Regions from separate parts of the Kitasatospora sp. NPDC091276 genome, predicted to be linked through region 3. Evidence: riboswitches for the same ligand, from Rfam matches in the RefSeq annotation. Region 3 holds a riboswitch; each other region holds the start of a gene.
The links. A riboswitch is a leader RNA that binds a small molecule or an ion and turns the genes downstream of it on or off. The one in region 3 is predicted to bind cyclic di-AMP.
Positions count from the first base shown of each region.

Region 1 (7,631 bases), on a different contig from region 3:
AAGGTCGCCGTCCAGGGCTGGGCGCAGGACCACGCCGAGCACGAGGCGTTCATCAACTGCGTGGCCGCACCGATCCGGGACGCCAGCGGCCGGGTCGTCGCCGCCGCGTCCATCTCGGTGCCGGACGTCGTCCTGCCCTACGAGCAGGTGCTGGACCTCCTCCCGCAGCTGCTCGCCACCACCCGCGCCATCTCGGCCGACTGCGGCCGCCCGGACCACAACTGATCAACCGTCAGACCGTAAGGAACCCCATGAACGAGCAGCACCCGACCAGCGGCAAGACCGAGGTCCGCACCGACGGCGCCCCCGCCCCCGCCTGGATGTTCTCCCAGGGCGTCCGCAAGGGCCCGATCCTCCAGGTCTCCGGCCAGGGCCCGCAGGACCCGGCGACCGGCGAGTACCTGTACCACGGCGACGTGAAGGCGCAGACCCGGCGCACGCTGGAGAACGTCAAGGCGATCGTCGAGGCCGGCGGGGCCACCATCGAGGACGTGGTGATGTTCCGGGTCTACCTCACCAAGCGGGCGGACTTCCCGCTGATGAACGAGGTGTACGCCGAGTTCATCGACGAGAACATCAAGCCCGGCGGCGTGAAGCCCTGCCGCACCACGATCTTCGTCGAGCTGCCGCAGGAGCCGATGCTGGTCGAGATCGACGCCCAGGCCGTCGTCGCCTGAGACACCGTCGAGCGGCCTGACCACCGCAAGGGCCCGGACGCGCACCAGGCGTCCGGGCCCTCCGCCGCCCCCTCGCTCACCGCCCCGCGGGCACGCCCTGCTCGGCCGGGGCGCCCGAGCGCGCCACGACCCGCCCCTCGCCCGCCGCGCCGCGCCGGTCCAGCGCCGCCGCGAACACCGTCACACCGAGGGCGACCGCGGTGAGCAGCCCGCCCACCCAGTTCGGCGCGTCGTAGCCGAGGCCGCCGGAGATGACCAGCCCGCCGAGCCAGGCGGCCAGCGCGTTGCCCAGGTTGAACGCGGCGATGTTGGCGGCCGAGGCCAGCGTCGGCGCGCCCGCCGCCTGGTCCATGACCCGCTTCTGCAGCGGCGCGACGGTCGCGAAGCCGAACAGCCCGATCAGCGGGATGAGGACGATCGCGGCCGGCTTGCTGTGCGCGGCGAAGGTGAAGGCGAACAGCAGCACCGCGAGCACCGCGAGGATCACGGTGAGGCTGCGCATCAGCGCGCGGTCGGCGAACCAGCCGCCCAGCAGGTTGCCGACGAACAGGCCGACGCCGAACAGGAAGAGCAGCCAGGTGACGCTGCTCGGGGCGAAGCCGGCCAGTTCGGTCATCATCGGCGTGATGTAGGTGAACATCGCGAAGATGCCGCCCCAGCCGAGCACGGTCATGGCGAGCGCGAGCCAGAGCCGCAGGGTCCGGAAGGCGGCCAGTTCGGGGCCGAGCCGGGCGGCGCCCGCCCTCGGCTGGACGGGCACCAGCGCCGCGATCCCGGCGAGGCCGAGCAGGCCGAGCCCGGCGACGACGTAGAACGTGGAGCGCCAGCCGAAGTGCTGGCCGAGCAGGGTGCCCATCGGGACGCCCAGCACGTTGGCGGCGGTGAGGCCGGTGAACATCAGGGCGATGGCGCCGGCCCGCTTGTGCGGGGCGACCAGGTCGGCGGCGACGACCGAGCCGATGCCGAAGAACGCGCCGTGCGCGAAGGCGCTGACGATCCGCCCGATCATCAGCAGCCCGAAGGCGGGGGCGACGGCCGCGATCAGGTTGCCCACCACGAACAGGCCCATCAGCGTCAGCAGCATGCCCTTGCGGGGGGCCCGGGTGCCGAGGATGGTGAGCAGCGGGCCGCCGACCACGACGCCGAGCGCGTAGCCGGAGATCAGCAGACCGGCAGTGGGGATGGAGACCGAGAAGTCGCCGGCGACCTCGGGCAGCAGGCCCATGATCACGAACTCGGTGGTGCCGATACCGAAGGCGCTGATCGCCAGCGCCAGGAGCGCGAGGGGCATGAGGGACCGCTTTCCAGAGAGAACCGTTGCGCATGCAACTACCAGCGTCGACAATACGAGACACCCGCAGGTACTTGCAAGCGCCATCTATCCCTGACGACAGCGATCCCGGCCACGCCACTTGCCACACCCCCGAGCGGAGATTAGGTTAGGCTCACCTAACTAACTGGAGGTCCGTCATGAGCCTGCCCGCCGGCGACGCCGAGGTGCCCGAACCCACCACCGCCGAGCGCGTCCAGAGCCTGCTCAGCGCGACCTCCTCGCTCACCGTCCGCGCCTGCGGCGAACACCACGACCTCGACACCCCGGTCTCCGTCCACGGCTCCCGGCTGCGCCTGCGCGCCCCGCTGGGCGACCCGCTCGCCACCGCCGCCGCCCGCGCCACCGACGGACTCGCCGTCGTCCTGGACGTCACCGACATCTCCCCCGTCGCCGTCCGCGACCGGATCCGCGCCCGCCTCACCCTGGCCGGCCGACTACACCTGGCCCACCTCGCCGACGACGGCCTCAGCGTCCACCTGCGCGTGGACGTCGCCCACGCCGTCCTCGCCACCCCGTACGGCACCGGCGCGCTCACCGCCGGCGACCTCGCCCTCGCCGCGCCCGACCCGCTGGCCCGCTACGAGGCCGCCATGCTCACCCACCTCGCCGACGACCACGCCGACGCCCTCGCCGTCCTCACCCGGCTGCTCGACCCGGACCTGCTCGCCCAGCACCCGGAGGTCCGCCCGCTCGCCCTGGACCGCCACGGCCTGGTCCTGCGCCTGGACCACCCGCACGGCCACCGCGACGTCCGCCTGGTCTTCCCCGAACCGGCCGCCGACACCGAGGACTTCGGGCAGCGGATGCACGAGCTGCTGACCGCCGCCCAGCACGGGCTGCCCGCCCACCGGCTCTGAACCGGCCCACCAGCCCACATATCTGACACATCGTCAATTCGCCTTGGGGGCACCCACCAAGGCCCGGAAACGACAGCGGCCGGCCCGGCTCGCGAGAGAAGTCTCGCGAGCCGGGCCGGCCTGGGCGTGTCCCGCGCCCATGTCCACTGCTGCGGCGATCACCCGGTCGAGCGGTCACCCGACATGACCATCCCGGGCGGTCGATTCGCCCCGTAGCAGCGGTGGTTCCTCATCCGGCACATCCGGCAGATCCGGTACATCCGGTACATCCGGTACGGGTCAGAGCGCGACGCCGTGGGCCCGCAGGTAGGCGACCGGGTTGATGTCCGAGCCGTACTCCGAGCCGTTGCGGATCTCGAAGTGCAGGTGCGGGCCGGTCACGTTGCCGGTCGCGCCGGAGAGGCCGATCTGCTGTCCGGCCTTGACGGCCTGACCGATCTTCACACCGATCGAGGAGAGGTGCGCGTACTCGGCGTAGTGGCCGTCGGCGAGCTTGATCTCGACCTCGTTGCCGTAGGCGCCGCCGTTGCCGGCCTTCACCACGACGCCGTTGCCGACGGCGCGCAGCGGGGTGCCGGTGGAGGCGACGAAGTCCTGGCCGGTGTGGTGGCCGGAGGCCCACATCGAGCCGGCCACGCCGTAGGCGGTGCCCAGCTTCGGGCTGGCCAGCGGGGCGACGAAGGCGGAGGCGGCGGCGACCGGGACGGTGCTGACCGTGGCGGACGGCGCGGCGGTCTGCAGCTGGGTCTGGAGCTGGGCGGACGGCTTGGCCGCCTCGGTCCGGACCTCCAGCTGGGCCTGCGGCTTGGCGGCGGTGGTGGCCGGCGCGGCGTCCTGGGCGGACGGCTGGGCGGGCTTCGCCGGGGCAGCGGGCTTGGCCGGGGCGGCCTGGCCGGCGATCACGAGCCGCTGACCGGGGAAGATCAGGTCCGGGTTGCCGCCGACGACCTCGCGGTTGTGGTCGTACAGCGCCTGCCAGCCGCCGTCGACGTGCTGGGCGTCGGCGATCCGGGACAGGGTGTCACCGCTGACGACGCGGTAGCTCTCCTGCGACGAGGCCTGGGCCTGGTCGGCGGGAGCGGCGGCCGGGGCGGCGGTGACCGCGGCGGCCGGCGCGGGGTGGGCCTGGGCGCTCATCGCGGTGACGAGCGGCAGGGCGAAGGAGACACCGGTGACGGCGGTGGCGATCCCGATGCGGGCGGCGCGGGGCAGGGCGATACGACGAGCCTGTGCAGGCATGGAATTTTCCTCTCCGACGCCTGCGAGGTGAGCTGTCGGGTTCGGGCTGGAGTTGCCCGGCCGCACATGCGGCTTCACCCCTAGCCGGCCCTGGATCCGGGTACGCGAAAGCGTGCCGTTTCCGGTCCGGCGACTTACCTGTGGGTCCCCCGCTCCTGCCGTACAGAGTTCGGTGCGAGCCACCGGGCAGCGGCAGGATTCGGCGTTCCACCCGGTGGATCCGTCCGGACTGGCCGGGCGGTCGCTGAACTAAAACCCATCCGTTCGGGTGAAGCAATGTCGATCACTTGAACCGCCGACAACCCCCCGAGCTGCGGTGACCCTCCGAATGATCGGCCGCACCGTACGTGCACAATCCATTCACCCGGCGCCACTGATCCACGACGCTGCGCCGATTCCGCCACCGCTGCGCACCCGCCCGCTCACGCACCGCGCACCCACCGACACGCCACCCGGTGACCCTTGTCACGTACGCCCCACGGGCGCAGGATCGGCCCGTGGCCACCTCCGAAGCAGGAACACTGCGCCTGGGCACCTCGCGGGGACGCTGGGTCCTCCTCGCGACGGTGCTCGGCTCCAGCATGGCGATGCTCGACGGCACCGTGGTGAACGTCGCGCTGCCCCGCATCGGCACCGATCTCGGCGCCTCCCTCGCGTCCCTGCAGTGGACGCTCAACGCCTACCTGCTCACCCTGGCCGGACTGATCCTGCTCGGCGGCGCGCTCGGCGACCGGTACGGCCGGCGCCGGGTCTTCCTGATCGGCGTGCTCTGGTTCGCCGCCGCCTCCGCGGCCTGCGCCGCCGCCCCCACCATCCACGTGCTGATCGCCGCCCGCGCCGTCCAGGGCATCGGCGGGGCGCTGCTCACCCCCGGTTCGCTCGCCATGCTGCAAGCCGTCTTCCACCCGGACGACCGCTCGGCGGCGGTCGGCCTGTGGTCGGGCCTCGGCGGGGTGTCGGCCGCGGTCGGCCCCTTCCTCGGCGGCTGGCTGGTGGACGGCCCCGGCTGGCGGTGGATCTTCCTGCTGAACCTTCCGCTCGCGGCCGCCGTGGTCGCGGTCACCTCCCGGTTCGTCCCCGAGAGCCGGAACGAGAGCGCCGTCGGCCGCTTCGACGTCCCCGGCGCGCTGCTCGCCGCGCTCGCCCTCGGCGCGATCACCTACGCGCTGACCGCCGCCGGGGAGGGCCTGTCCCCCGCGGTCTGGCTCACCGGCGCGATCGGCCTGCTGCTCGGCGCGGCCTTCATCGCGGTCGAGCGCCGCGCCGCCGAGCCGATGCTGCCGCTCGGCCTCTTCTCCTCCCGGCTGTTCACCGCCGTCAACCTGGTCACCCTCTGCGTCTACGCGGCGTTCAGCGGGGTGTTCTTCCTGCTGGTGGTGCAGTTGCAGATCGTCTCCGGCTTCTCCCCGCTGGTCTCCGGCCTCGCCCTGGTCCCGATCACCGTGCTGATGCTGACCCTGTCGGCACGCGCCGGGCGGCTGGGCAAGCGGATCGGCCCCCGGATCCCGCTCACCGTCGGTCCGCTGCTGTGCGCCGCCGGGGTGCTGCTGATGCTGCGCACCGGCCCCGGCTCCTCCTACTGGGCGGACGTGCTGCCCGCCGTCACGGTGCTGGGCTGCGGGATGACCCTGCTGGTCGCGCCGCTGACGGCGACGGTGCTGGCCGCCGTCGAGGTCCGGCACGCGGGCATCGCCAGCGGCGTCAACAACGCCGCCGCCCGCGCGGCCGGGCTGCTCGCGGTCGCCGCGCTGCCCTCGCTCGCCGGGCTGAGCGGCGACGCCTACCGGGTGCCGTCCGCGGTGGACTCCGCCTTCCGCACCGCGATGCTGATCTGCGCCGGGCTGCTGGTCACCGGCGGGCTGACGGCCTTCGCCACCGTCCGCGGCAACGTGCTCGCGCCGGTGGACCGCCCGGTGGCCGAGCCGGACTGCGAGTGGGCCTGCGGCACCACCCCGCCGCTCGACCCGGGCCACGTCCACACGGACGAGGGCCCCGCCACCGGATCGGCGGCAGGGCCCTCAGCTGGCTGACGAATCGTCAGAGGATGTCACCGGGCGCGTACTTGGCGGCCTCCGGGTAGGCGGCGGCGACGGCATCCACCTGGCGGACCACCTCGGCGACCTGAGCACCGGCCGCACCGGTGAAGGAGAGCCGGTCGGCCAGCAGCGCGTCCAGCCCGGCCCGGTCCAGCGGGATCCGCTCGTCGGCGGCCAGCCGGTCCAGCAGCTCGTTCTCGCGGGCGCCCGCACGCATCGCCAGCGCGGAGGCGACGGCGTGCTCCTTGATGACCTCGTGCCCGGTCTCCCGGCCGACGCCCGCGCGCACCGCGCCCATCAGCACCTTGGTGGTGGCGAGGAACGGCAGGTAGCGGTCCAGCTCGGCCTCGATCACGGCGGGGAAGGCGCCGAACTCGTCGAGGACGGTCAGGAAGGTCTCCAGCAGGCCGTCGAAGGCGAAGAAGGCGTCCGGCAGCGCGACCCGGCGCACCACCGAGCAGGAGACGTCACCCTCGTTCCACTGGTCGCCGGCCAGCTCGCCGGTCATCGAGGCGTAGCCGCGCAGGATGACGGCCAGGCCGTTGACGCGCTCGCAGGAGCGGGTGTTCATCTTGTGCGGCATCGCCGAGGAGCCGACCTGGCCCTCCTTGAAGCCCTCCGTGACCAGCTCGTGGCCGGCCATCAGACGGATGGTCTTGGCCAGGCTGGACGGCGCGGCGGCCAGCTGGACGAGGGCGGTGAGCACCTCGAAGTCCAGCGAGCGCGGGTAGACCTGGCCGACGCTGATCAGCACGTTCTCGAAGCCGAGGTGCCCGGCGACCCGGCGCTCCAGCTCGGCGAGCTTGTCGGTGTCGCCACCGAGCAGGTCCAGCATGTCCTGGGCGGTGCCGACCGGGCCCTTGATCCCGCGCAGCGGGTAGCGGGCGATCAGCTCCTCCAGGCGACGGAAGGCGACCAGCAGCTCGTCGGTGATCGACGCGAAGCGCTTGCCCAGGGTGGTGGCCTGCGCGGCCACGTTGTGCGAGCGGCCGGCCATGACCAGCTCGGAGTGCTGGGCGGCCAGGCGGGCCAGCCGGACCAGCACGGCCACCGTGCGGTCGCGCACGTGCTCCAGCGACTGGCGGATCTGCAGCTGCTCGACGTTCTCGGTCAGATCCCGGGAGGTCATGCCCTTGTGGATCTGCTCGTGGCCGGCGAGTTCGCTGAACTCCTCGATCCGGGCCTTCACGTCGTGGCGGGTGACCCGCTCACGGGCGGCGATGGAGCCGAGGTCGACCTGGTCGATCACCCGCTCGTAGTCGGCGACGGCGTTCGCCGGTACCTCGACACCGAGGTCCTGCTGGGCCTTCAGGACGGCGAGCCACAGGTGGCGCTCAAGGACCACCTTGTGCTCGGGGGACCACAGCTGGGCCAGGGTCGCCGAGGCGTACCGGGAGGCCAGGACATTGGGGATCTGGGGCTTCGCGCTCACGCTTCGCAAGCCTAACAGCCGAGGTCAGCCGGAACGTCGGCGCATCGGGCGGCTCCG
Region 1 covers NZ_JBFBFU010000014.1:34,346-41,976, reverse strand. Annotated here, with positions in the region: gene AB0O19_RS19170 (IclR family transcriptional regulator) at 1-225, shown strand, start outside; gene AB0O19_RS19165 (RidA family protein) at 252-677, shown strand; gene AB0O19_RS19160 (MFS transporter) at 754-1,968, opposite strand; gene AB0O19_RS19155 (DUF2470 domain-containing protein) at 2,148-2,867, shown strand; gene AB0O19_RS19150 (LysM peptidoglycan-binding domain-containing M23 family metallopeptidase) at 3,147-4,106, opposite strand; cyclic di-AMP (ydaO/yuaA leader) riboswitch at 4,109-4,291, opposite strand; gene AB0O19_RS19145 (MFS transporter) at 4,604-6,136, shown strand; gene purB (adenylosuccinate lyase) at 6,144-7,574, opposite strand.
Region 1: another riboswitch for cyclic di-AMP. It lies ahead of AB0O19_RS19150 (LysM peptidoglycan-binding domain-containing M23 family metallopeptidase); the one in region 3 lies ahead of AB0O19_RS01150 (glycoside hydrolase family 16 protein).

Region 2 (7,631 bases), on a different contig from region 3:
ACGCCGGAATACCACCCTGCTGAGCAGCAACGATCCGTACGGTGCCCGGGTTCCCGCTCGTGATTTCGATTTTCAAACCTCAACCGAGGCTTGACCTGCGATCCAGGGGTCGTCACGGCGAGCAGACCTTCGGTCCCACATTTCGGACGTAGCGGGCGAGCGGCTGCGACGAATGACTGGATCGCCATGTGAAGAAATTCACGAACTTTCCCGCACCGGTCCGGGCGCGCCCCGGCCCCGGACCCCCGAAAGGGGTGCCGGGGCCGGTCGGGTAAGGCTCGCAGGAGGTCAGGAGGCCATACTCCAGGCGATGCCGTCCAGGATGTCGTGCTCGCTCACGACCACCTCGGCCGCGCCCGTCCGCTCCATGATCTCCAGCAGCTCCAGCGCGCCGGCCGCGATCACGTCCACCCGGCCCGGGTGCATCGACGGGATGGCCGCGCGCTCGGCGTGGGTGGCACCCAGCAGCTCGCGGGCGATCCCGGCGACCCGCTCCCGGCCGATCCGCGAGTGGTGGATCGCCGCCGAATCGTAGGCCGGCAGGTCCTGGGCGATCGCGGACACCGTGGTGACCGTCCCGGCCAGGCCCACCAGGGTGGCCGCGCCGCGCAGCGGGACGACCTCCTCGGCCTTGTCCAGCTCGGCCCGCACGTGCGCCCGGGCCGTCTCGATCTGCTCCGGCGAGGGCAGCTCGGCGCCGCCGAAGTGCCGCTCGGTGAGCCGGACGCAGCCGATGTCCACCGAGCGCGCCGCCTGCACGTCCGCACCGCCCAGCACGAACTCGGTCGAGCCTCCGCCGAGGTCGAACACCAGGTACGGCGCCGGGAACTGGCCGCCGGTCAGCTCCTTGGTGGCGCCCACGAAGGACAGGTGCGCCTCCTCCTCGCCGCTCACCACCTCGGGCTCGACGCCCAGGATCGCGCGCACGCCCTCGACGTACTCGTCGCTGTTCTCGGCGTCCCGCGAGGCGCTGGTGGCGACGAAGCGGGTGCGCTCCGGGCCGACCCCGAACCCGGCGATGACCTCCCGGTACTCGCGGCAGGCCGCGAAGGTGCGGGCCAGCGCGTCCGGGTGCAGCCGGCCGGTCTGGTCCACGCCCTGGCCCAGCCGATTGATGATCATGCGGCGGTCGAGGTCGGTGATCTCCCCGGTGGCCGGGTCCAGGTCGGCGACCAGCAGCCGGATCGAGTTGGTGCCGCAGTCGATCGCGGCCACCCGGGTCATGCTCACGCGGACTCCCCGGCGTCGGACTCCTCGGCGGCCCGCTTCTTCGCGGCGCGCTCGGCGGCCTTCTGCTGCTTGGCCTCGATCACGGCCTGGTGGTCCTGGTCCTTGGCCCGGTTGCGGGCGACCCGCTCACCGGCGGCCTCGACCTCGGCCGGGGAGACGCAGGGGCCCTTGGCCCACCAGTCCTCCAGCAGGCCGATCGCCTCGTCGCCGAGCGGGTTGACGCCCTCGCCGGCCGCCAGCGAGTGGCCGACCAGCACGTGCAGGCACTTCACCCGGTCCGGCATGCCACCGGCGCTCGGGAAGCCCTCCAGCACCTCGATGGCATCGCGCCGGGCGATGTAGTCCTCGTGCGCCTTCTGGTAGGCGGCGGCCAGCTCCGGGTCCTCGGCGAGCCTGGCGGTCTGCTCCTTCATCACGCCGTCCGCCTCCAGGGTGCCGATCAGCGAGGCGGCCTTGGGGCAGGTCAGGTAGTACAGCGTCGGGAACGGCGTGCCGTCCGGCAGTCGGGGGGCCGTCTCCACGACGTCCGGGTTGCCGCAGGGGCAGCGGTGCGCCACGCCGCGCAGGCCGCGCGGCACCCGGCCGAGCTGGGCGGCGATGGCGGCGACGTCGGCGTCGGAGACGGCGGGGTGGTTCTCAGTGGTCATGGGGGGAGGTGTCTCCAGCGGGGGACGGTGGGAGCGGACGGGGGGAGGCGGGGGCCGGGGCGGCGGCGTCGGTGGTGTCGGCGGCGTCGACCGAGTCCCAGATGCTGGCGTACCAGGGCTTGGCGGCCCGCGCCGAGCCGCCTGGCGCGCCGTCGGAGGCGGCCGGGCCGGCGGCGGTGGCGGAACCGCCGGCGGACGCCGAGGGCCGGGCGGCGGCCGGACCGGCCGGATCCACCGCGATGTACGGGGTCTCCCCCGGCATCGCGTAGTGCAGCCGGGCACGGGCCTGCGCCTTGACGTACTCGGGGTCCTGCCAGCGGGCCTTCTCCCGGCGCAGCTGCTCGACCTGCTGGCGGGAGCGGTCGGCCTTCGCCTGCTGGGCGGAGATCTCGGCGCGCTGGGAGATGAACTGCCGCGTCGGGTAGGCGAGGATCGCCACCAGCGAGCAGAGCACCAGGACGAGGACGGTCGCCCGGCTCGTGAAGCGAGGCCGGGCCGCCAAGCCCGGGATCCTCCAGCCTGCCATCTCCCGTTCCCCTCCTGGTCGCGACGGTGCCCCGCCGTCCACCCTACGGGGTGAACGGCGGGGCACCGGTCAGGCGTGCTCACCGGTCGGCGGAGCGACCGTGCTCGCCGCTCCGAGGAGCGGCTGAGCCTGCTGCTCCGCGGAGCGGCTGTGCTTGCTATTCCGCAGAGCGGAAGCGCGGGAAGGCGCCGCGGCCGGCGTACTCGGCGGCGTCGTCGAGGATCTCCTCGATGCGCAGCAGCTGGTTGTACTTGGCGACGCGCTCGGAGCGGGCCGGGGCACCGGTCTTGATCTGGCCGCAGTTGGTGGCGACGGCCAGGTCGGCGATGGTGACGTCCTCGGTCTCGCCGGAGCGGTGCGACATCATGCAGCGGTAGCCGTTGCGCTGGGCCAGCTCGACGGCGTCCAGGGTCTCGGTCAGCGAGCCGATCTGGTTCACCTTCACCAGCAGCGCGTTGGCGGTGCCGGTCTCGATTCCCCTGGCCAGGCGGGCCGGGTTGGTGACGAACAGGTCGTCGCCGACCAGCTGGACCTTGTCGCCCAGCTTGACGGTCATGGCCTTCCAGCCGTCCCAGTCCGACTCGTCCAGCGGGTCCTCGATGGAGACCAGCGGGTAGGCGTCGACCAGCTCGGCGTAGTACTCGATGAGCTCGGCGGCGGAGATGGCCTTGCCCTCGAACTGGTAGGCGCCGTCCTCGTAGAACTCGGACGCGGCGACGTCCAGGGCGAGCGCGATGTCACGGCCGGGCACGTAGCCGGCCTTCTGGATGGCCTCGGTGATGAGGTCCAGGGCCTCGCGGTTGCTGTCCAGGTTCGGCGCGAAGCCGCCCTCGTCGCCGAGGCCGGTGGACAGGCCGCGCTCCTTCAGCACGCCCTTGAGGGTGTGGTAGACCTCGACGCCCCAGCGGACGGCCTCGGAGAAGGACTCCGCGCCGATCGGGGCGATCATGAACTCCTGGATGTCGACGTTGGAGTCCGCGTGCGAACCGCCGTTGAGGATGTTCATCATCGGAACGGGCAGCACGTGCGCGTTCGGGCCGCCCAGGTAGCGGAACAGCGGCAGGTCGCTGGCCTCGGAGGCGGCGTGCGCCACGGCCAGCGAGACGCCCAGGATCGCGTTGGCGCCGAGCGAGGACTTGTCCGGGGTGGCGTCCAGGTCGAGCATGGCCTGGTCGATCAGGCGCTGCTCGGTGGCGTCGTAGCCGACCAGCTCCGGGCCGATCTGCTCGATGACGGCCAGGACGGCCTTCTCCACGCCCTTGCCGAAGTAGCGGTTCTTGTCACCGTCGCGCAGCTCGAGCGCCTCGAAGGCGCCGGTGGAGGCACCCGACGGGACAGCGGCACGGCCGGTGCTGCCGTCGTCGAGGCCGACCTCGACCTCGACCGTGGGGTTGCCACGCGAGTCGAGGATCTCACGGGCTACGACGACATCGATGGACGGCACGAGGCATCTCCTTGCGGAAGCAGGGTCCGGCTGACGTTGGGTGCTGCCGGCGGGACGATTGCGGAGTCGTTACGACCAGAGCCTAACCGCCCCGGCCCCCGGGGCCGCGCTGGCCTCGGTCCCGTCTCAGCGTGTGGCCCGGCTACCCACCGGTAGTTCACCTGCTTGCCCGATCGAAGCGGGCGAATACGGGGGAATGCGGGCGAAGGGGGACGGGTCCCGTCCCCCTTCGCCCGCAGGGCGCGGGCCGTTCAGGGCCCGGGCCGCTCAGCCGAGGTGCAGCACCTGGCCGGGCATGATCAGGTTGGGGTTGCCGCCGACGGTGCCGCGGTTGCCGTCGTACACCGACTGCCAGCCGCCGGACACGCCCTGGGCGGCGGCGATCGTCGACAGCGTGTCGCCGGCCCGGACGGTGTAGTCGTGACCGCCCTGCGCGGCGGCGGGCTGCGCGGCCGGGGCGGACTGCGCGGGCTGCGCGGCGCGGGGCGCGTACTGCGGCTGGGCGGCGGGCTGGCCCGCGTACTGCTGGTAGACGCTCTGGTGGCTGGTCCAGTACCAGGCGCCGTTGTTCTGGTACCAGTACACCTTCGCGTCGGCGTCCCAGCCGGCCTTGCCGGAGAAGCCCTGGGTCTGCGGCTGCGTCTGCTGCGGGGCCTGCTGGACGGGCTGCTGGGCGGCCGGCTTCGGGGCGGCCTGCTTGACCGGCTGCTGGGCGGGCTTCGGGGCCTGCGCCTGCTGGGTCGGCTTGGCGGCGGACTGCTTGGCGGGCTTGGCGTCCGTGGAGGTGTCCACGGAGGCCGGGGCGCCGCCCTTGCTCAGGCCCGCCTTCTGGGAGCAGACCGGCCAGGCGCCCGGGCCCTGCGAGGCCAGCACCTTCTCGGCGACCGAGATCTGCTGCGCCTTGCTGGCCTGGTTGGCCTGCGGGGCGTAGGAGGTGCCGCCGTACGCCTTCCAGGTGCTGGGCGTGAACTGCAGGCCGCCGGAGAAGCCGTTGCCGGTGTTGATGCTCCAGTTGCCGCCGCTCTCGCACTGGGCGACGGCGTCCCAGGTGGAGGCCGGGGCGGCGGAGGCGCCGGTGGCGGTGAGGAGCGGCATCGCGAGTCCGACGCCGGCCACACCGGCGACGGCGATGGCCTTCTCGGTCTGGGTGCGACGGCGGTGGCGGCCGGTTCCAACGAACAGCATGAAGAGGTCCCTCTCCGCACGCCTGCGAGGTGAGCTGTCGGGTTCGGACCGGGAGGTGGCCCGGCCGCCGAAAGCGGAAACGATTCCGCTCGGGCGGCTTCACCCCAAGCCGTCGGGGAACGGCAACAAACCTGGTTCCCCCGCCCCTGCCCAGGGTCTGGTCGGTTTCCCGTGACGCGGCGGGCAGGATTCGGCGTTCCGCGCACGAGGTCCGCAGCTGCGAACTCCAGGGAGAGTAGACAGATCATCAGACCAATAACAAGCTCATATCACCGACATCACACACAAATTACGGCGCGTGGTCAATCGCCTACCAACGGCGGCGGTATGTCCGGATTAATGCGGGTTCAGACCTGGCTCCACGGGCCTCCGGAGACATGCCGTCAGCGTGTCGGGGCGTCGGTCGGCGTGACCGGCGGCGCGTGCGGAGAGCGGGTCTCCGGAGTGAATTCGACCGGGAGTTCCCGCAGGCCACGCATGATCAGGCCGCCCCTCCAGCGCAGGTTCTCCGGGTTTTCCGCGAGCCGCAGGTCCGGCAGCCGGGAAAGCAGCGTGGCCAGTGCGCTCCGCCCCTCCAGGCGGGCCAGCGGGGCGCCGATGCAGTAGTGGATCCCGTGGCCGAAACCCAGGTGCGGATTGTCCGTGCGGGCCAGGTCCAGGGTGTTCTCGTCCGCGAACCTGGCCGGATCGCGATCCGCCGCGGCCAGCACCACCAGCACCGGATCACCCACCGGGATGTCCACCCCGCCGATCGACAGCGGCCGCGTCGCGAAACGCCACGTCGCCATCTCCACCGGCCCGTCGTAGCGCAGGAGTTCCTCGATCCCGGTCTCCAGCAGCGCCGTCTCGCCGCGCACCACCGACTCCTGCAGCAGCCTGCGCTGCTCCGGGTTGCGCAGCAGCGCGTACGTGCCGTTGCCGATCAGGTTGACGGTCGTCTCGAACCCCGCGAACAGGAGGATGAACGCCATCGCGGCGGCCTCGTTCTCGTTCAGGTGCTCGCCGTGGTCGCTCGCCCGGATCAGGCCCGAGATCAAGTCATCACCCGGATCCGCCCGCTTGCGGTGGATCAGCTCCAGCAGGTACGCCCGCATCCGCTTCACCGCCCGCCCCACGCCTCCGCGTTGGCCGCCGCCGTGCCGGATCATCATCCCGGCCCAGTCCCGGAAGTCGTCCTGGTCCTCGGCCGGCACGCCCAGCAGGTCGCAGATCGCGTAGATGGGGAGCGGGAACGCGAACTCGTGGATCAGGTCCGCCGAACCGCGCTGCGCGAAGCCGTCGATCAGCCGGTCCGTGAGCTGCTGCACCCGCGGCTCGAACTCCGCCACCCGGCGCGGCGTGAACGCCTTCGACACCAGCCGGCGCAGCCGGGTGTGGTCCGGCGGGTCGATGTTCAGCAGATGCGTCATCAAGTCCGCCTGGCGCTCCCCCGGAATTCCCACCCGCCCGGTGCGGTGCGCCTGCTCGCTGTGGTGCGCCGGGTTCTTCGACAGCCGGCCGTCCGCCAGCGCCTGCCGCGCGTCCGCGTAGCGGGTCACCAGCCAGGCCTCCACCCCGCTCGGCAGCGTCGTGCGGTGCACCGGGGCGTGCTCGCGCAACCAGGCGTAGGCGGGGTACGGATCGGTGGCGAACTCCCAGGTGAAGAGCTGCGGGGCGGCGGGATCGGGCTGCACTGGCATGCGTCGACCGTATCCGGTGGGTCGGGGCCGCACCGCCTCCGGCGGACGCGACCGGCGGGGCCGGATCGTCGACACCCGGCGGACGGCCCGCCAACGCTCCGTGGACGCCCCGTGGACGGTCCGTGGACAGCTCTTGGACAGCTCTTGGCCGGGTGGCGGGCGTGACCCTGGTCACCTGAGGGGTAATCCCTGTTGCGGAGGGTCAGGACCTGCCTACGATCCTCCGCAGAAATCGTGGGCGCCGGTGCGGTGTCGCCCACAGGGAGGAGCAGACCATGCGGGTCAGCGGGGCAGTCGTCGTCATCGCGGTACTCGACGGCGGATCGGGAGCCGAGCTCGCCCGCCGGTTCGCCGCCGCCGGCGCCGCCGGAGTGCTGATCGCCGACCAGCGTGCGGGCGTCGCCGAGGACCTCGCCACCGAACTCGACCGGCCGGGCTGCCCCGTCGTCGGCGTCGGCGGCGACATCCGCCGCCCCAGCGACGTCGCCGCCCTCGTCGACACCGCCGAGAAGCACCTCGGCCCCATCGACCTGTTCTGCGTCGCCGGCCCCGACGGCGAGCGGATCGTCTCGCTCGCCGAACTGCCCGCCCGCCTCGACCTCGAACGCCTCGCCGAACTCCTCGCCCTCGTCGGCGAGGCCATCGGCGAAGTCGTCCCCCGGCAGCGGCGGCCGATCGAGAACACCGCCACGGCCGCCTGAGGCCCTGCCCGGGCCCGCTACTCGCCGACCGGCCCGAGGCCCTCGGCCGCGCGCACCGCGTCCCGGTAACCGCGCGCGGCCGAGCGCAGCGCCGCGTCCACGTCCACCCCGGCGTCGTGCGCCCGCTGCGCCACCGCCAGCAGCAGCCGCCCCGCCGACTGCGCCGTCAGCTCCGCCGGCAGCGCGTACGGCTCGTCCGGCACGCCCGCGAAGCCCGCC
Region 2 covers NZ_JBFBFU010000007.1:269,062-276,692, reverse strand. Annotated here, with positions in the region: gene AB0O19_RS12090 (Ppx/GppA phosphatase family protein) at 289-1,224, opposite strand; partial or broken gene AB0O19_RS12085 (DUF501 domain-containing protein) at 1,380-1,895, opposite strand; gene AB0O19_RS12080 (septum formation initiator family protein) at 1,867-2,379, opposite strand; gene eno (phosphopyruvate hydratase) at 2,561-3,847, opposite strand; gene AB0O19_RS12070 (transglycosylase family protein) at 4,115-5,032, opposite strand; cyclic di-AMP (ydaO/yuaA leader) riboswitch at 5,038-5,205, opposite strand; gene AB0O19_RS12065 (cytochrome P450) at 5,416-6,711, opposite strand; gene AB0O19_RS12060 (SDR family NAD(P)-dependent oxidoreductase) at 6,987-7,412, shown strand; gene AB0O19_RS12055 (MazG family protein) at 7,430-7,631, opposite strand, start outside.
Region 2: another riboswitch for cyclic di-AMP. It lies ahead of AB0O19_RS12070 (transglycosylase family protein); the one in region 3 lies ahead of AB0O19_RS01150 (glycoside hydrolase family 16 protein).

Region 3 (7,631 bases):
CAACTCCGCGGCGACCAGGGCGCGGACGAGGTCCGCGGTGGCCTTCTCGCCGGTGTCGGACAGGACGACGCCGTTGTGGATCCACTGCCAGATCTGCGAGCGGGAGATCTCCGCGGTGGCGGCGTCCTCCATCATGTTGAAGATGCCGACCGCACCGAGGCCGCGCAGCCAGGCCTCGATGTAGCGGATGCCGACCTGGACGGCGTTGTGCAGCCCCGCGTGGGTGCAACTGCCGCCCGCGCCGGCGATGTCGAGCAACTGGGTCGCGGTGACCGGCTCGGAGGGCCCGGGGTGGTCCTTCTGGTGGGGGCGCCCGCCGAGCACCGCGTCGAAGGAGGCGCGGGCGACCGGCACCAGGTCCGGGTGGGCGACCCAGGAGCCGTCGAAGCCGTTGCCGGCCTCGCGGTCCTTGTCCGCCTTGACCTTCTCCAGGGCGGCGGCGTTGACCTCCGGGTCCCTGCGGCTGGGGATGAACGCGGCCATGCCGCCGATCGCGTGGGCGCCGCGCCTGTGGCAGGTCTGCACCAGCAGGCGGGTGTAGGCGGCCATGAACGGCGAGGCCATGGTGACGCTGTTGCGGTCCGGCAGGACGTACTGCTCGCCGGCGTCGCGGAAGTTCTTGACGATCGAGAACAGGTAGTCCCAGCGCCCGGCGTTGAGGCCGGCCGCGTGGTCGCGCAGCTCGTAGAGGATCTCGTCCATCTCGAACGCGGCGGTGATGGTCTCGATCAGCACGGTGGCGCGGACGGTGCCGTGCGGGATGCCGAGCGCGGCCTGGGCGTGGGTGAACACGTCGTTCCAGAGCCGGGCTTCGAGGTGGCTCTCGGTCTTCGGCAGGTAGAAGTACGGGCCGGAGTTGGGGTCCTCGGCGCCCTTGGCGAGCAGCCGGGCGGCGTTGTGGAAGAAGTACAGGCCGAAGTCGAGGAAGGCTCCGGCGACCGGGGTGCCGTCGACGAGCAGGTGGTTCTCGTCCAGGTGCCAGCCGCGCGGGCGGACCACGACGGTGGCGAGTTCGGCGGCGGGCTTGAGGGCGTACGCCTTTCCGGCGGAGGTGGTGAAGTCGATCCGGCCCTCGAAGGCGTCGATCAGGTTGATCTGGCCGCTGACCACGTTCTCCCAGGTCGGGGAGGTGGCGTCCTCGAAGTCGGCGAGCCAGATCCGTGCGCCGGAGTTGAGGGCGTTGATGACCATCTTGCGGTCGGTGGGGCCGGTGATCTCGACCCGGCGGTCCTGGAGCGCGCGGGGCGCCTCGGCGACCTTCCAGTCGCCGGCCCGGACGTCGGCGGTGTCGGGGAGGAAGTCCAGCGTGCCGGCTCTGGCGATCTCCGCCCGGCGGGCCTTCCGCCCGGCCAGGAGCTCCTGTCGGCGCCCTTCGAAAGCGCGATGGAGGCCGACGACGAAGGCGACCGCCTCCGGAGTGAGCACCTCCTCCGCCCGGTGAACGCGCGGACCGGCGACAGTGACGACCGGAGCAGCGGGGGAGGCGCCGACGGGTCCCTGTTCTGTAGCCATGGGCAGGACACTCCTAAGCGGTTGAGCCTGGCGAAGGGAGCTCCGGTGGGAACTTCCTTGATCGGAACCCGTCTGCCGGCGGATTCGATTCTGTAAGGTGGAGACTAGTTTCCGCGATACAGAATTTCAACGGTTTGTTGATGTGATCGCCGGGACTCTACTCCTCCCCGACAGCGAAGGGAACGCCGGTGGTTTCGACCCCCGACACAGCATCGACGACCAGCCCGGACCGCGCGACCGGCGGCGTGCAATCCGTCGAGCGCGCCTTCCAACTCCTGGAGGCGCTGGCCGACTCCGGCGGCGTGGCCACCCTCAGCGAGCTCTCCGCCAGCTCCGGCCTGCCGATGCCGACCATCCACCGCCTGGTTCGTACCCTCGTCCAGCAGGGCTATGTACGCCAGGACACCGCACGTCGCTACACCCTCGGCCCCCGGCTGATCCGCCTCGGCGAGACGGCCGGCCGGCTGCTCGGCAGCTGGGCCCGCCCCTACCTGGCCGAACTCATGGAGGCCACCGGCGAGACCGCCAACCTGGCGGTGCTGGAGGGCGGCGAGGTGGTGTACGTCGGGCAGGTGCAGTCGCGGCGCTCGATGCGGATGTTCACCGAGGTCGGCCGACGGGTGCAGCCGCACTGCACGGGCGTCGGCAAGGCGCTGCTGGCCCAGCTCCCCGAGGACGAGGCGCGCGCCGTCCTGGGCCCCAACCCGCTGCCCGCGCACACCGAGTACACCGTCACCGACCCGCAGGAACTGCTGCACCAGCTCGCCGAGGCGCGCGAGCGCGGCTACGTGGTCGACGACCAGGAGCAGGAGATCGGCGTCCGCTGCATCGCGCTCGCCGTACCGGGCGCGCCGACGCCCACCGCCCTGTCGGTGTCCGGCCCGGAGGCCCGCATCCGGGCCCTGGAGGAGCAGGCCGGCACGTCCTCGCTGGTGCCGGTGATGCACCACATCGCGACCCGGCTGGGGCAGGTCCTCGCCCCCTGACCCATCGTCACTGCCCGCTTCACGTACGGGAAGTCGACCGGATCGACTTCCCGCACGTGCGCTCCCCCGTTCGGGCGGACGCCGAGCGGGTTGTACCGGCCCCCGGCGCAGGCTCCGCCACCCTGGTGCGGACGCGGCCCGCAACGGCGCGGGCGGCCGGGGCCCCGGGACAGGGTGGACGACGATGACGTACAGGCGTTCGACAATGCGGGGCGGGTCCGGGCAGGGCAGGTCCGGGCAGGCCAGCAGGCTCTGCGGATTCCGCGCGGCCTCGCTCGTCGCCGCGATGGCGGCCGGCTGTTCGGTGGCGACGCTTACCGCCGGCCCGTCCTGGGCGCTGCGGCGGCCCGATCCCCGGCCGGCGGTGGACACGGCAGCCACCACGGCGTCCCGCTCCGATCTGGAGATGGTCCGGCTCGACCCGGACGCCGCCCCGCCCGGCGGCACCACCACCGTCCACGCCTTCATCGCCAACCGAGGCCCGGACACCACCGCCGCACCGTTCACCGTGCTGGTGACGCTGCCTCCCGGGGTCTCCCCGGAGGGCCCGTACTTCCCCGAGGACTGCGAGGTGCGGCTCAACGGCCGGCAGGTGCGCTGTGCCTTCCCGGCCGGACTGCCCCCGCTGCGCAGCGCGACCGCGCTGGTGCCGGTGCGCCTCTCCCCGGACCTGCGGATCGGCAAGCTCACCGGCGGCTCGGTCGCGGTGCGCGGCGCGGACGACCCGGACGAGGGGAACAACCGGCAGCCGTTCGACATCACGGTGGTCGAGACGGCTCCCGGTTCCTGACCCGGAAGCCCCGAAGGCCCTACCGGTACACGCGGACGTAGTCGGCGGCGAAGGTGATCGGGGCGGTGCCCTGCGGCGCCGGGTGGTACTTCCCCGCGCCGACCGACAGGTTGAGGATCAGGTACGCCGACCAGTTGGCGCCGACACCCTTGCCGTCCGAGAACACCTTGGCGCCGTTGACGTACCAGTCCACCGAGGTGGCGCCGTAATAGGTGCCGATGGTCACCCACTGGTCTTTCGCGACGGCGCCGGCGTCGGTGTAGTACTTGGGGTTGCCGGGGTTGACGTGGTTGGTCAGCTCCAGCAGGTTCGGGTTGTCGGGGTGGTACTCGAAGGAGTCGACCTCCCCGTTGCCGTTCTTCCAGGTCCAGAAGGCCGGCCAGGCGCCGGAGCCGGACGGCAGCTTGACCCGGGTCTCGGCGTAGTCGCCGGTCCTGACCTGGAAGCCCTCGCTGGAGCCCTCGGTGGTCAGGAAGCCGGTGTTCCAGGCCTGCTTGCCGTTCTCCAGCGTGGTGGTGCCGGGCGCGGCGGTGAAGGTGGCAACCCCGTTCGCGACGCTGACGTTGTTCTTGTTCAGCAGGTCGAGCTTGTTGTCGTCCGGGTTGTGGTTGCCGTACTTGTACGCGGTGCTCTTGTCGCCGACCCAGCGCGAGCCCCAGCTGATCGGGCCGTTGAACTCGTCGGACCAGGTCAGCGACTTGCCGGCGACCGGGGATGCGGGGGTGCCGGCCGACGGGCTGGCGGTGGCGCTCGGGCTCGGGATGCTCGGGCTGCTCGGGCTACTCGGGCTACTCGTCGGGGTCGGCTTCGCGGTGGGGGTCGCCGTCGCGGTGGGGGTCGGGGTCGCCGTCGGGGTCGGGGCGGGAGTCGGCTTCGTGGTGGGCGCCGGGGTCGGGGGCGGAGTCGGCGCCGGAGTGCTGGAGACCACCAGCTGCTGCGAGGCCAGGTTGTGCCAGGCCCCGCCGAGGTCCTGCCAGAAGCCGAACTGGGTGTACGTCCCGGCCGGCAGGGCGCGTGCGCCGCTGGTGAAGGACAGGCCGCTCGGGCAGATCTGCACGTTGGAGGCGTTGCCCGGGAAGTCGAGGTTCGCACCGCCCGCGTTCCGGACGCCCACGCCGACGGTCTTCGCGGTGAAGCAGGCCGAGGAGTGGAGGGTCAGCGAGGCGGTGGCGGCCTGGTTGGCGACCATGGTCGCCGGGGCGAGCCGGTCCTGGGTGACGGTCGGGGCGGTGGCGGCCTGGGCGCCGGAGACGGCCGGCAGGCCGAGCAGTCCGGCGCCGGTGACGGCGAGCGCTCCGGTGACGGCGAGGGTGGCGTTGCGGCCCCGGTGGGAGGGGCGGGCGTGGCGCGGCGCGCGGCGCCGGGCAGGCTGGTGCATGGCAGTGTCCTCTGCGACGCCTGCGAGGTGAGCTGTCGGATTCGGGCTGAGGCAGCCCGGCCGCCGGTGGAAGCGGCTTCACCCCTAGCCACGGCCCGCACGCGGGAGCGTACGGGCCGGGCGCTGACCTTGGTTCCCCCGCTCCCGTCCGCTGTGGTGCTCGGTTGCCGGCCGGCGGGTGGACAGGACTCGGCGTCCCGGCGGCGGGGGTCCGCGAGGGCGGACGACGGTTGCAGGCTAGGCGGGCCGTCCGTGAACGGACAACCTGCCCGGGCCGGTTGTCGCACAGGTCACAGTGGTGTCGATCAACGACGCTGCGTGGTGGATCAGTTGGGACGGATCAGCGGAGCCGTCGAGCTGCCGAACGACGGATCGGCGAATCGACGGGTCACGGGTCCACGGGTCACGGGTCCACGGGTCCACGGGTCCACGGGTCAAGCGAGCCAGTTGTCGACCTGGCTCTCGGCCTCCGGCGCCCAGGCGAGTTCCAGGTGGTTGAGGCCGGTGAGCAGCCGGGTGCCGCCGATCGTCGCGATGCCGGTGGTGTCCAGGGCGCTCGCGGTGAACACGATGCCGTCGCTGGGCCCCCGGTTCTCGTTGAGCACGCCCGGGATGTCGGCGGACCCGCCCGCGAGCAGATAGGTGCGCACCGACGCGGGGACGCCCGCCTGTTGCAGCGGCGCGATCAGCGAACCGGCGTCGATCGCCGCCTGGATGCCCTGGCCGGAGGTGTAGAAGCCCTGGCCGCCGTAGTAGGTGGTCCACCAGTCCTGGGCGGTGCCGTCCACCCCGTACCGGCCGTCCCAGCGGGCGAGCAGCTGGCGCTGGCCCGGGTAGCAGTCGTAACCGCCGGTGGGCAGCACGCCGAGGCAGGGCTGCGCCGTGTAGGTGCCGTAGCAGGTCATGTAGAGGTGCGGGGACGGCGCGTTGGCGGTGCCGCCGCAGGCCGGCCAGCTCGCGAGGTCGAACGACCAGCCGTGCGCGTACACGTAGTCGAGCCCGCCGTTCGGGCCCCCGAGGGTGATCAGGCGGCGCACGTCGCCCGCGTAGGCCCGCCCCCAGGACGGGCGCACCGAGGACACGTACGCCCGGGCGGCGACCTCGCCCTTGCTCCAGGCCACCACGTCCACCTGGGGGACGCCGAGGCGGGCCCGGATCAGCGCGACGGCGTCGCCGACGGCCTGCGCCTGGAGCAGGTTGTCGCCCTGCTTGTGGGCGAAGCCGATGGCGAACACCCGGTGGCCGGTGCCGGCGAGGTACTGGGCGAGGCCGGTGGACGGGCAGGCGGAGGCACCGCAGGTGCCGCTCTCCCCCGGGTTCGCCCAGGCGCGGTCGGCGTTGTCGTTGGCGCCGTGGACCAGCAGCACGGGGGTCGGACGGCTGCCGGTGTCCCAGCCGGTCGCCGAGTACAGCAGGAAGCGGCTGGAGGAGGGCTGGCCGGTGCCGCCGAAGTACGTCCGGCGGGCGCCGTCCTGGTCGCCGCGGCCGTCGGCCGGGTACTGCTCGGTGCGGAAGCCGGGGGTGGTGTCGAGGTAGCGCTCGACCTTGGCCCAGCCGTTGCCGGGGGCGGGGAAGGCGGCTTCGAGGGCGAGCGGGGCGGTGGCCGCCTCGGCGGCGGTCTGGGCAGTGGCGGTCTGGGCGACGGTGGCCTGGGCGGGAGTGGGGGTGCCGAGGAGCAGCGCGGCGAGGGTGAGCAGGAGGGCGGACAACGCGGTGGGGGTGCGTCTGACGGCGGTGGGGGTGTGCCGCACGGGAGTGGGGGTGCGTCTCATGGGGGTGGACGGTAGGACCGGCCGCCGGCGGGCGCCCAGGTGCCCGCCGCACACCGCGCCGGCCTGCGCGGTGGCGGCCGGTGCCGTGGCGCACCGTCCACGGGTGCGCCCACCCGGCTCACCGGGTCGGATAAATTGGAGGTCCGACATCTTCCGCAGTGCACAAGACCGCCGTGCACGGCCCCACAGGAACGAGGTACCGCCCCACCATGACCGCGCCCCTGCCCGCCTTCGCCGGCCGCACCTACCTCTTCCGGGCCGACAACGGCGCGGCCTTCCGCAACACCTACTCGGCCGACGGCAGGCGGCTGCGCTGGGAGGGCCTCGGCGAGTCGGCGGGCCAGTGGGAGGACGTGCGGCTGCACGTCGCCGAGGTGGCGCCGGAGATCTACTTCATCAGCTGGACCGAGGAGAGCGGGATCACCGTCAGCCACGTGATGGACCTCGGCCGGCTGACGGTGCGCGCCTTCTGGACGTACGAGGGCGAGGGCGGCCGGGTCGGCGAGCTGCACACCGGGACGCTGGAGCGGGTGGCCTGAGCCTCACCGCTCCCGCGCCCCCTCGCTGTCCGTCGGCTTACTCAGACCGTCTGAGCAGACTGCCTGCTCAGACAGTCTGCTCGGGCGGCCTGCTCGGGCGGCCTGCTCAGGCAGCCTGGTTCGGGACCTTGAGGTGCTGGGACAGCCACTCCAGCGAGGACGGCAGCAGCGCGCTCCAGGTCTCGAAGTTGTGGCCGCCGTTCTCCAACATGCTGTAGGAGACCTTCATCGGGGACTGCACGGCGTCGACGAAGGCCTCGGTGTCGCGCCGGTAGTCGCCGTCGCCCTTCTTGGTGCCGGCCAGCAGCACGGACACCTTGGGCTGCGGCAGGTTCTTCAACCGCCACATCAGGTTGGCCTCGTCACGACGCTGCTTGCTGCCGCCGAACAGGTCGCCCGTGGTCGGGTCGTCGGCGGCGTCGTAGTAGGCGGAGAGCGCGACGGCGGTCGGAAAGACGTCCGGGTGGCGCATGGCCAGCTTGAGGGCGCAGTAGCCGCCGGTCGAGTTGCCCATGAAGGCCCAGGCCTGCGGGTCGGAGGAGACCCGGAAGCTCGCCTGGATCGCTGAGGGGACGTCCTTGGTGAAGTACGTGTCGGACTGCGCGCCGCCCGGGATGTCCTCGCACTCGGTGTCCTGCGGCAGGGCCGGCGAGG
Region 3 covers NZ_JBFBFU010000001.1:262,312-269,942, reverse strand. Annotated here, with positions in the region: gene aceB (malate synthase A) at 1-1,512, opposite strand, end outside; gene AB0O19_RS01160 (IclR family transcriptional regulator) at 1,701-2,498, shown strand; gene AB0O19_RS01155 (hypothetical protein) at 2,683-3,288, shown strand; gene AB0O19_RS01150 (glycoside hydrolase family 16 protein) at 3,308-4,666, opposite strand; cyclic di-AMP (ydaO/yuaA leader) riboswitch at 4,669-4,835, opposite strand; gene AB0O19_RS01145 (lipase) at 5,101-6,438, opposite strand; gene AB0O19_RS01140 (MoaF N-terminal domain-containing protein) at 6,648-6,977, shown strand; gene AB0O19_RS01135 (alpha/beta hydrolase-fold protein) at 7,084-7,631, opposite strand, start outside.

Region 4 (7,631 bases), on a different contig from region 3:
CGGCCCGGGATGACCGCGGCCAGATCGTCGTGCCGGCGCACCCGGACCATCGCCACCAGGTCGTAGCCGCCGGTCACCGAGTACACCTCGCTGACGCCCTCGATGGCCGCGATGGCTTCGGCGATCTCCGGGATGCGGTCGACACTGGTCTTGATCAGGACGATGGCGGTGATCACTGTTCGGGCTCCTTTGTGGGGTGCCGCCAGCGTATCGGGCGTCAGCCGGGTCGTCTCGGGGGGTGGCTGACCGCCGTGCAGGCGTAGAGGAAGCCCGCCGAGAAGCCGATCACGTGAACCAGATAGGCCACCCCGGGCCCGGCCGAGTGGACCGACCACCACTGCAGGGCGAACCAGAGGCCGAGCACCAGCCAGGCCGGGAAGCGCAGCGGCAGGAACAGCAGCAGCGGGACGAGCGTCGTCACCCGGGCGCGCGGATGGAAGCGCAGGTAGGCGCCGAGGACGGCGGAGATCGCGCCGGAGGCGCCGATCAGCACCCGGGTGGAGCCCGGGGAGTGCGCCTCGGCGAGGGCGAAGCCGTACGTGGCCAGGCTGCCGGCGGCCAGGTAGAAGACGGCGAACCGGGCCCGGCCCAGCCGCCGTTCGACGGTGGGGCCGAAGACGTGGAGGAAGAGCAGGTTGCCCAGCAGGTGCAGCCAGCCGGCGTGCACGAAGAGCCCGGTGAGGACGGACAGCGCCGGGTGCTTGCCCGGGGTGGGCGCGGCCGGGCAGCCCGGGGCCGGGTCGGGGGCCTGGGCCAGCTGCTCGGCGGTCAGCGGGCGGCCGGCCAGCACCTCGGCGGGGATGACGCCCCAGCGCTGCTCGTACCGCTGCTCCGCGCAGAGCCGGGACTGGCCGGTGCCGTACAGCGGGTTGAGCCCGGCGGCCGGGCCCAGCAGGAACACCAGGGTGTTGACCGCGATCAGGGCGTAGGTGACCGCCGGGGCGGGCACGGACGGGTGCTCGCCCCGCGCGTCGGTGTGCCCGGGGGCCGTCAGTGCCATGCGGCCAAGCATCCCTCCGTGTCGGGCGTGTGACACGGCCTTGTACGGCAGGTGGACTAGCCCGCTCGTTCTCCTGACTGGTGGCCGGGATGGTTGCCTCAGGCAATAGGCTTGGGGCGGGCAATCCCGCCTCCCGCCGCCGACGCCGGGGCTCCGGGGGGAGCGCCTAGCCCACCCAGGGACCACCCGAGAGGACCCCCGATGACAGTCCCCGCCCTGACCGCCGAGACGCGCTGGCGCTGCACCCTGTGCGGAAACCTCACCCGCTTCGACGTGACCCGCACCGCGCGGGTCACCGAGTTCCTGCACTTCGACCTGGCCGGCGAGTCCAAGGTCGAGGAGACCGAGGTGCTGAGCGAGACGATCGAGTCGGTGCGCTGCCGCTGGTGCAACGCCGTGGACCAGGTCGAGCTGGTGGCCCGTCCGGGTGCCGAGAACGCGGAGGCCTCCGCCGAGCAGGGCTGACGCCCGACGGCGCGGGGGGCGGGTGCGCGGCGCGCCTGCCCGCCGCGCTGGGACAATACAGACAGGACGCACGGAGCGTGACGACAGGGCGGCGGCCGCGGGCCGTGACCCCGTAGGACCAGGATCGGAGCCGAGGACGTGGTGGACGCAGCGAGGGAGCCCGCCGAAGCGCAGGGGCTTCAGCCCGCTGCGGCCGTGCAGGCGCGGGCCGCCGACGCGGCTCCGTCCGAGCCCGCGGCCGCCGGCGGGGCGGCGGGTCCCGATGAGTCGGTGGGCCCCGGCGGGGCGGCGGGCTCCGGCGAGGTGGCGCCGGAGCGTGGTGCCGAGAAGCTGGACCGGCCGCTGCCCGAGGGCGTGCGCCGGCGCGTGGTCGGCCTGGCCTCGGACGCGCTCGGCGGGCTGCCGCCCGGCGAGCTGCCGCAGAGCCTGCGCCAGTACGTCAAGTTCACCCCGGCCCGGCGGGCCAAGTACGCGGCCACGGCGCTGGCCGCGGCGCTGGAGTCGGAGCCGGCGTTCCGGGTGCGGATAGCGGAGCGGCTGAGGCTGGGCCAGCCGGACCTGGTGAAGGCGTTGGAGTCGGGCAGCGTTCCGGGCGCCGCCGATCCGATGGACGTCGCGGCCGCCGCCTACCTGGTGCGGTCGGCCGGTTGGAGCCGGCTGGTGGCCGAGGCCGGGGAGGAGGCCGAGCGGGCCGGCGCCGAGGGCGCGGCCGCCGAGGCCACCCGGCTGGCGGAGAAGTTGCAGGCGGAGCTCGCCGAACTGCGGTCCGCCGCCCGGGCGGACCTGGAGCGGCAGCGCGCGGAGTTCGAGGGCGTCCGCCGGGAGGCCGAGTCGCTGCGGAAGAAGGTGCGCTCGCTGGAGAGCGACACCCGCCGGGCGCAGGCCGAGACCAGGCGGCTGACCGCCGAGCTGGAGGCCGCGAGGGCGCAGGCGGCCGCCGAGCGTGGCGCCGCGGAGTCCGAGGCGCGGCGGCTGCGGCACCGGGTCGGCGAGCTGGAGACGGCGGCCGAGCAGGGCCGCCGGTCGGCCCGCGAGGGCCGCAGCGTCGAGGACATGCGGCTGCGGCTGCTGCTGGACACGGTGCTGCAGTCGGCGCAGGGGCTCCAGCGGGAGCTGGCGCTGCCGGTCTCCCAGATCCGGCCGGGGGACCTGGTGGAGGCGGTGGTGCCGGGTGCGGCCTCGCCGCACGACGTGGCCCGGCGCGGTCTGGCCGACGACGATCCGGCGCTGCTGGACCAGCTGCTGGCGATCCCGCAGGTGCACCTGGTGGTGGACGGCTACAACGTGACCAAAACGGGCTACCCGACGCTGCCGCTGGAGCAGCAGCGGATCCGGCTGCTGGGCGGGCTGGCGATGCTGGCCCAGCGCACGCAGGCGGAGGTCACCTGCGTGTTCGACGGGCAGGACCTGGACGTTCCGGTGATCATGGCGCCACCGCGCGGGGTGCGGGTGCGGTTCAGCCGGACCGGCGAGACCGCGGACGAGCTGATCCGCCGTCTGGTGCGGGCCGAGCCGCAGGGCCGTCCGGTGGTGGTGGTGTCCACCGACCGGGAGGTCGCGGAGGGCGTGCGGAAGGCCGGCGCGCGCCCCGTGGCTTCCGTTCTGCTGCTGAACCGGCTGGCGCGGCCCTGACGGCTGCCGCGGCGGGATGACGCCTGGTCAGCGCCCGGTTTGCGGTGGTGTGCACATCCAGTGGAGCCTGCGGGGGAAGTGGAGTTCACGCCTTCGGGGGAGTGGCAAAACCCGTGGATCTTCCCTAGGGTGTGGCGTCAAACCTATTTTCCGGATTCTCACCTGATCGGGTGAGGCCGATGGAAGAAGGAGCAATTCCCTTGGCCTCCCACCGCCGTCCCAAGCAGCCGAGCCGCGCCCGGGTCTCCGTGCTCACCGCTGCCGCGGCGACCGCGGTCGCCCTCTCCGCGCAGGTCGCCGCGCACGCCGCGCCCCAGCCGAGCAAGAGCGACGTCAAGGCGCAGATCGACCAGCTCCAGCAGGACCAGGAGCAGGCGGCGGAGAAGTACAACGGCGCCAAGGAGCGGGCCGACCAGCTCCGCAAGCAGTCCGACCAGCTGCAGGACAAGGTGGCCCGCAGCCAGGACGAGATGACTCAGCTGCAGACCGGCCTGGCCGGCGTGGCGGGCGAGCAGTACCGCACCGGCGGCATCGACCCGTCCGTCCAGCTGATGCTCTCCTCGGACCCGTCGGGCTACCTGGAGAAGGCGTCCAGCGCCCAGCAGGCCAGCGCCAGCGAGTCCGAGGCGCTCAAGGGCCTGCTGGACCAGCAGCGTCGGCTGGACCAGGAGAAGTCCGAGGCCGCCGCCGTCCTGGCCTCGCTCGACTCCACCACCAAGGACCTGAACCAGGCCAAGACGGACGTCAACCAGAAGCTGAAGGCCGCGCAGGACCTGCTGAACTCGCTCAGCGCCTCCGACCGCGCCGCGCTGCGGGCCCAGCAGCAGCAGGACGACCGCGCCTCGCGCGGCAGCGACCGTGCCGACCTCGGCAGCCTTCCGCAGGCCGGCGGCTACGCGGGCGTGGCCGTGGCCAAGGCGATGAGCAAGCAGGGCTCGCCGTACGTGTGGGGCGCCACCGGCTCGACCACCTTCGACTGCTCGGGCCTGATGGTCTGGGCGTACGGCCAGGCCGGCGTCTCGCTGCCGCGCACCTCGCAGGAGCAGGGCAACGTCGGCACCAAGGTCTCGCTGGACCAGGCCCAGCCGGGCGACCTGGTCATCTACGGCGCCGACCGGCACCACGTCGGGATGTACATCGGCAACGGCATGGTGGTGCACGCGCCGCACACCGGCGACGTGGTGAAGGTGATGAAGGTCGACGCGATGCCGATCAACACGATCCGCCGGGTCTGACGGCCCGACACGCCCGGAGGGCCCCGTCCGGGCCTGTGATCCACGCCACCCTCCGACCGGGGGTGGCGTTCGGGTTTTGTCCGCAGCGCGAGTCCCCGGTGAAGAGTGATCAGCTTTGCGTACGGCGGTGATCACTATGTGTCATATTCACAAAAGAACTTTGGTCTTCTTCCGTCTTTTTTCTGACAAGGATTTGAACGGATCACGGTTCAGTTACTAGGGTCGTGCCCCGAACCACCGCACTCCCGATCGCCCAGCCAGGGTGACGGCGGTGGTTTCCGTCGAGTTCGTGACGCAGCGGGGCGGGCCCAGTGCCTGCCCGACGGGGAGCCCAGCAGTCGGGGGTGCTGTCGAACGGAGCCGGGGAACCACGTTCCTCCGGGGTGAATCGGCGCCAGGTCGGCCGGTGGAACGGCCGTGAGGCGTCGTAGGGCACGCTTCCGGCCCGAACCCGTCAGCTCACCCGGTAGACGGCGTAGGAAGAAGGAGTCCGCCTTCGTGGCGTCCCATCGTCGTCCCAAGCCCGCCAGTCGCACCCGGGTCTCGATCCTGACCGGCTTCGCCGCGGCGGCCGTCGCGCTGTCCGCGCAGTCCGGCGCCCACGCCGACCCGCAGCCGACCAAGGACCAGGTCAAGGAGCAGGTCGACCAGCTCAACGAGCAGGCCGAGGTCGCGACCGAGAAGCTCAACGCCGCCCAGGAGAAGCAGCAGCAGCTGCAGAAGCAGGTCACCGACCTGCAGGACCAGGTGGCGCGGCAGCAGGGACAGGTGACCGACCTCCAGGGCGGCCTGGCCGAGATCGCCGGCGAGCAGTACCGCAACGGCGGCATATCCCAGACCGTCCAGCTGATGTTCTCCGCCAGCCCGGACACCTTCCTGAGCCAGGCCGACACGCTGAACCAGGCCGGCGGCACCCAGAAGGGCCAGCTCAAGCAGCTCCAGGACGAGCAGCGCAAGCTCGACCAGGTGCGCTCCGAGGCCCAGGGCAAGCTCGCCGAGATGGAGACCACCACCCAGCAGCTGAAGAGCGCCAAGGACGAGGTCCAGGGCAAGCTCAAGGCCGCGCAGGACCTCTTCAACACCCTGTCCGAGCAGGAGCGCCAGGCGATCCGCGCGGCCGAGGAGAAGGCCGCCGCCGAGGCCAAGGCGAAGGCCGACGCCGCGGCGAAGGCCGCCCAGCAGCAGGCGGCGGCCCAGCAGGCCGCCGACCGCTCCTCCCGCGACAACAGCCGCACCGACCTGAGCGCGTCGCAGGCCCCCGCCGCGCCGGTCACCAAGCCGAGCGCCGGCAGCTCGCGCGGCGCCGCGGCGCTGTCCATCGCCGCCTCCAAGATCGGCAGCCCGTACGTCTACGGCGCCTCCGGCCCCGGCTCCTTCGACTGCTCGGGCCTGATGGTCTGGGCGTTCAACCAGGTCGACGTCTCGCTGCCGCGCACCTCGCAGGAGCAGGCCCACGCCGGTACCCGGATCGGCACCGACCTCTCCCAGGCCCAGCCCGGCGACCTGCTGATCTTCTACGGGGACGCCCACCACGTCGGCATCTACGCGGGCAACGGCCAGGTGCTGCACGCGCCCAAGCCGGGCGCGTCGGTCCGCTACGAGGCCGTCGGCAACATGCCGCTGACCTCCATCGTGCGGGTCTGATCCCCGCTCAGGCCCTCCCGGGCCCGGCCTTCCACCGCGGAAGGCCGGGCCTGCGGCTTTTCCGGCGCCTCGGACTGATGTCCGATTGCGGGTCAAATATTCGGGTTGGCGGGGGTTTGGACTCGGTTGCCCGGACTCGCTAACGTCTGCCACCGGACTCCGCTTCCAGGGCCGCCCGCGTTGGGGCGGCGGCGGGGCCCCACCGCCGGATCGGAGCCGCTGCCGCCATGCCCGTGCACCGTCGTTCCCAACTGCTCGCCCGTGCGCTGGTGCTGACCGCAGCCGCCGCCACCGCCCTGGGTGTGACGACGGGCGGCAGTGCCCAGGCCGCCCCCGCCACGCCGGACACGCCCACCCGCAAGGACGTCAAGGCGCAGGTGGAGCAGCTCTACGGCGAGGCCGAGCAGGCGTCGGAGAAGTACAACGCCGCCCAGGAGGCGCAGCAGCGGCTCCAGGGCGAGACGACCGTCCTCCAGGGCGAGATCGCCGTCGCCCAGGACCAGCTCAACCAACTGCGCGGCGACCTCGCCACCGTGGCCGGCGCCGAGTACCGCGGCGGCGGCATGGCCCAGACCGTCCAGCTGATGCTCTCCACCGACCCGGAGGGCTACCTGTCCCGGGCCCGCACCCTCGACCAGGCCGCCGAGCGGCAGCAGGAGACCCTGCACGAACTGGCCACCCGCCAGCGCCGGCTCGACCAGCGCCGCACCGAGACCGCCGGCAAGCTCGCCGAACTCGACCAGGTCCGTCGCTCGCTCGCCGACAGCAAGCAGCAGATCCAGCAGCGGCTCACCCAGGCCCAGCGGCTGCTCAACAGCCTGGGCGTCGTCGAGCGGGCCCGGATGGCCGCCCAGGACGCCCGGGAGGCCGAGCAGCGCGCCACCCGGGGCACCGACCGGCTGGACCTCGGCACGGCCCCGCCCGCCTCCGAGCGCGGGGCGGCCGCGCTGGCGGCCGCGGTGCGGATGATCGGCTCGCCCTACCTCTACGGATCCACCGGGCCCCGCGCCTTCGACTGCTCCGGTCTGATGTACTACAGCTGGCGGCAGGCCGGAGTGACCCTGCCGCGCACCTCGCAGGCCCAGGCGTACGCCGGGCAGCGGGTCAGCCTCTCCGAAGCGCGGCCGGGAGACCTGGTGATCTTCTACCGGGACATGCACCACGTCGGGATGTACGCCGGCGGCGGGGTGATCGTGCACGCCCCCTACCCGGGCGCCAAGGTCCGCTACGAGAGCGTCAACGCGATGCCGGTCGCGGGGGTGGTCCGGCTCTGAGCCCGGCACCGTCCGACCCCGACGCCCCCCACCCGATAGACGGCGCCCGCCGGACGCTGTCCCGGCGCGGTGCGCTGCTGCTCGCGGCCGGCGGGCTGGCCCAGCTGTCGCTGCCGCCGGCGGCCCCGGCGGCCCCCTCCGCGGCCGGGCGGGCGTCGGACCGGTGGGCGTCGGACCGGCGGGCCGAGGTGGCCGCGCTGCTGGACGCGCGGGCCCGGGCGCTGCCCTCCTGGTCCGGACCGGCGGCGATCGAGGCCGGCTACCACAACCTGGTGCTCGGCGCGGACGGCGGACCGGAGCGGCTCACGGCCGCCGCCGACCTGGCGGTCCGGATCACCGGGTACGACGACTACCCGGTGGTGTACCCGCGCCGGATCGACC
Region 4 covers NZ_JBFBFU010000006.1:6,704-14,334, forward strand. Annotated here, with positions in the region: gene AB0O19_RS09230 (Lrp/AsnC ligand binding domain-containing protein) at 1-176, opposite strand, end outside; gene AB0O19_RS09235 (rhomboid family intramembrane serine protease) at 218-1,000, opposite strand; gene AB0O19_RS09240 (hypothetical protein) at 1,202-1,465, shown strand; gene AB0O19_RS09245 (NYN domain-containing protein) at 1,736-3,097, shown strand; gene AB0O19_RS09250 (NlpC/P60 family protein) at 3,298-4,332, shown strand; cyclic di-AMP (ydaO/yuaA leader) riboswitch at 4,671-4,820, shown strand; gene AB0O19_RS09255 (NlpC/P60 family protein) at 4,831-5,976, shown strand; gene AB0O19_RS09260 (NlpC/P60 family protein) at 6,204-7,250, shown strand; gene AB0O19_RS09265 (hypothetical protein) at 7,439-7,631, shown strand, end outside.
Region 4: another riboswitch for cyclic di-AMP. It lies ahead of AB0O19_RS09255 (NlpC/P60 family protein); the one in region 3 lies ahead of AB0O19_RS01150 (glycoside hydrolase family 16 protein).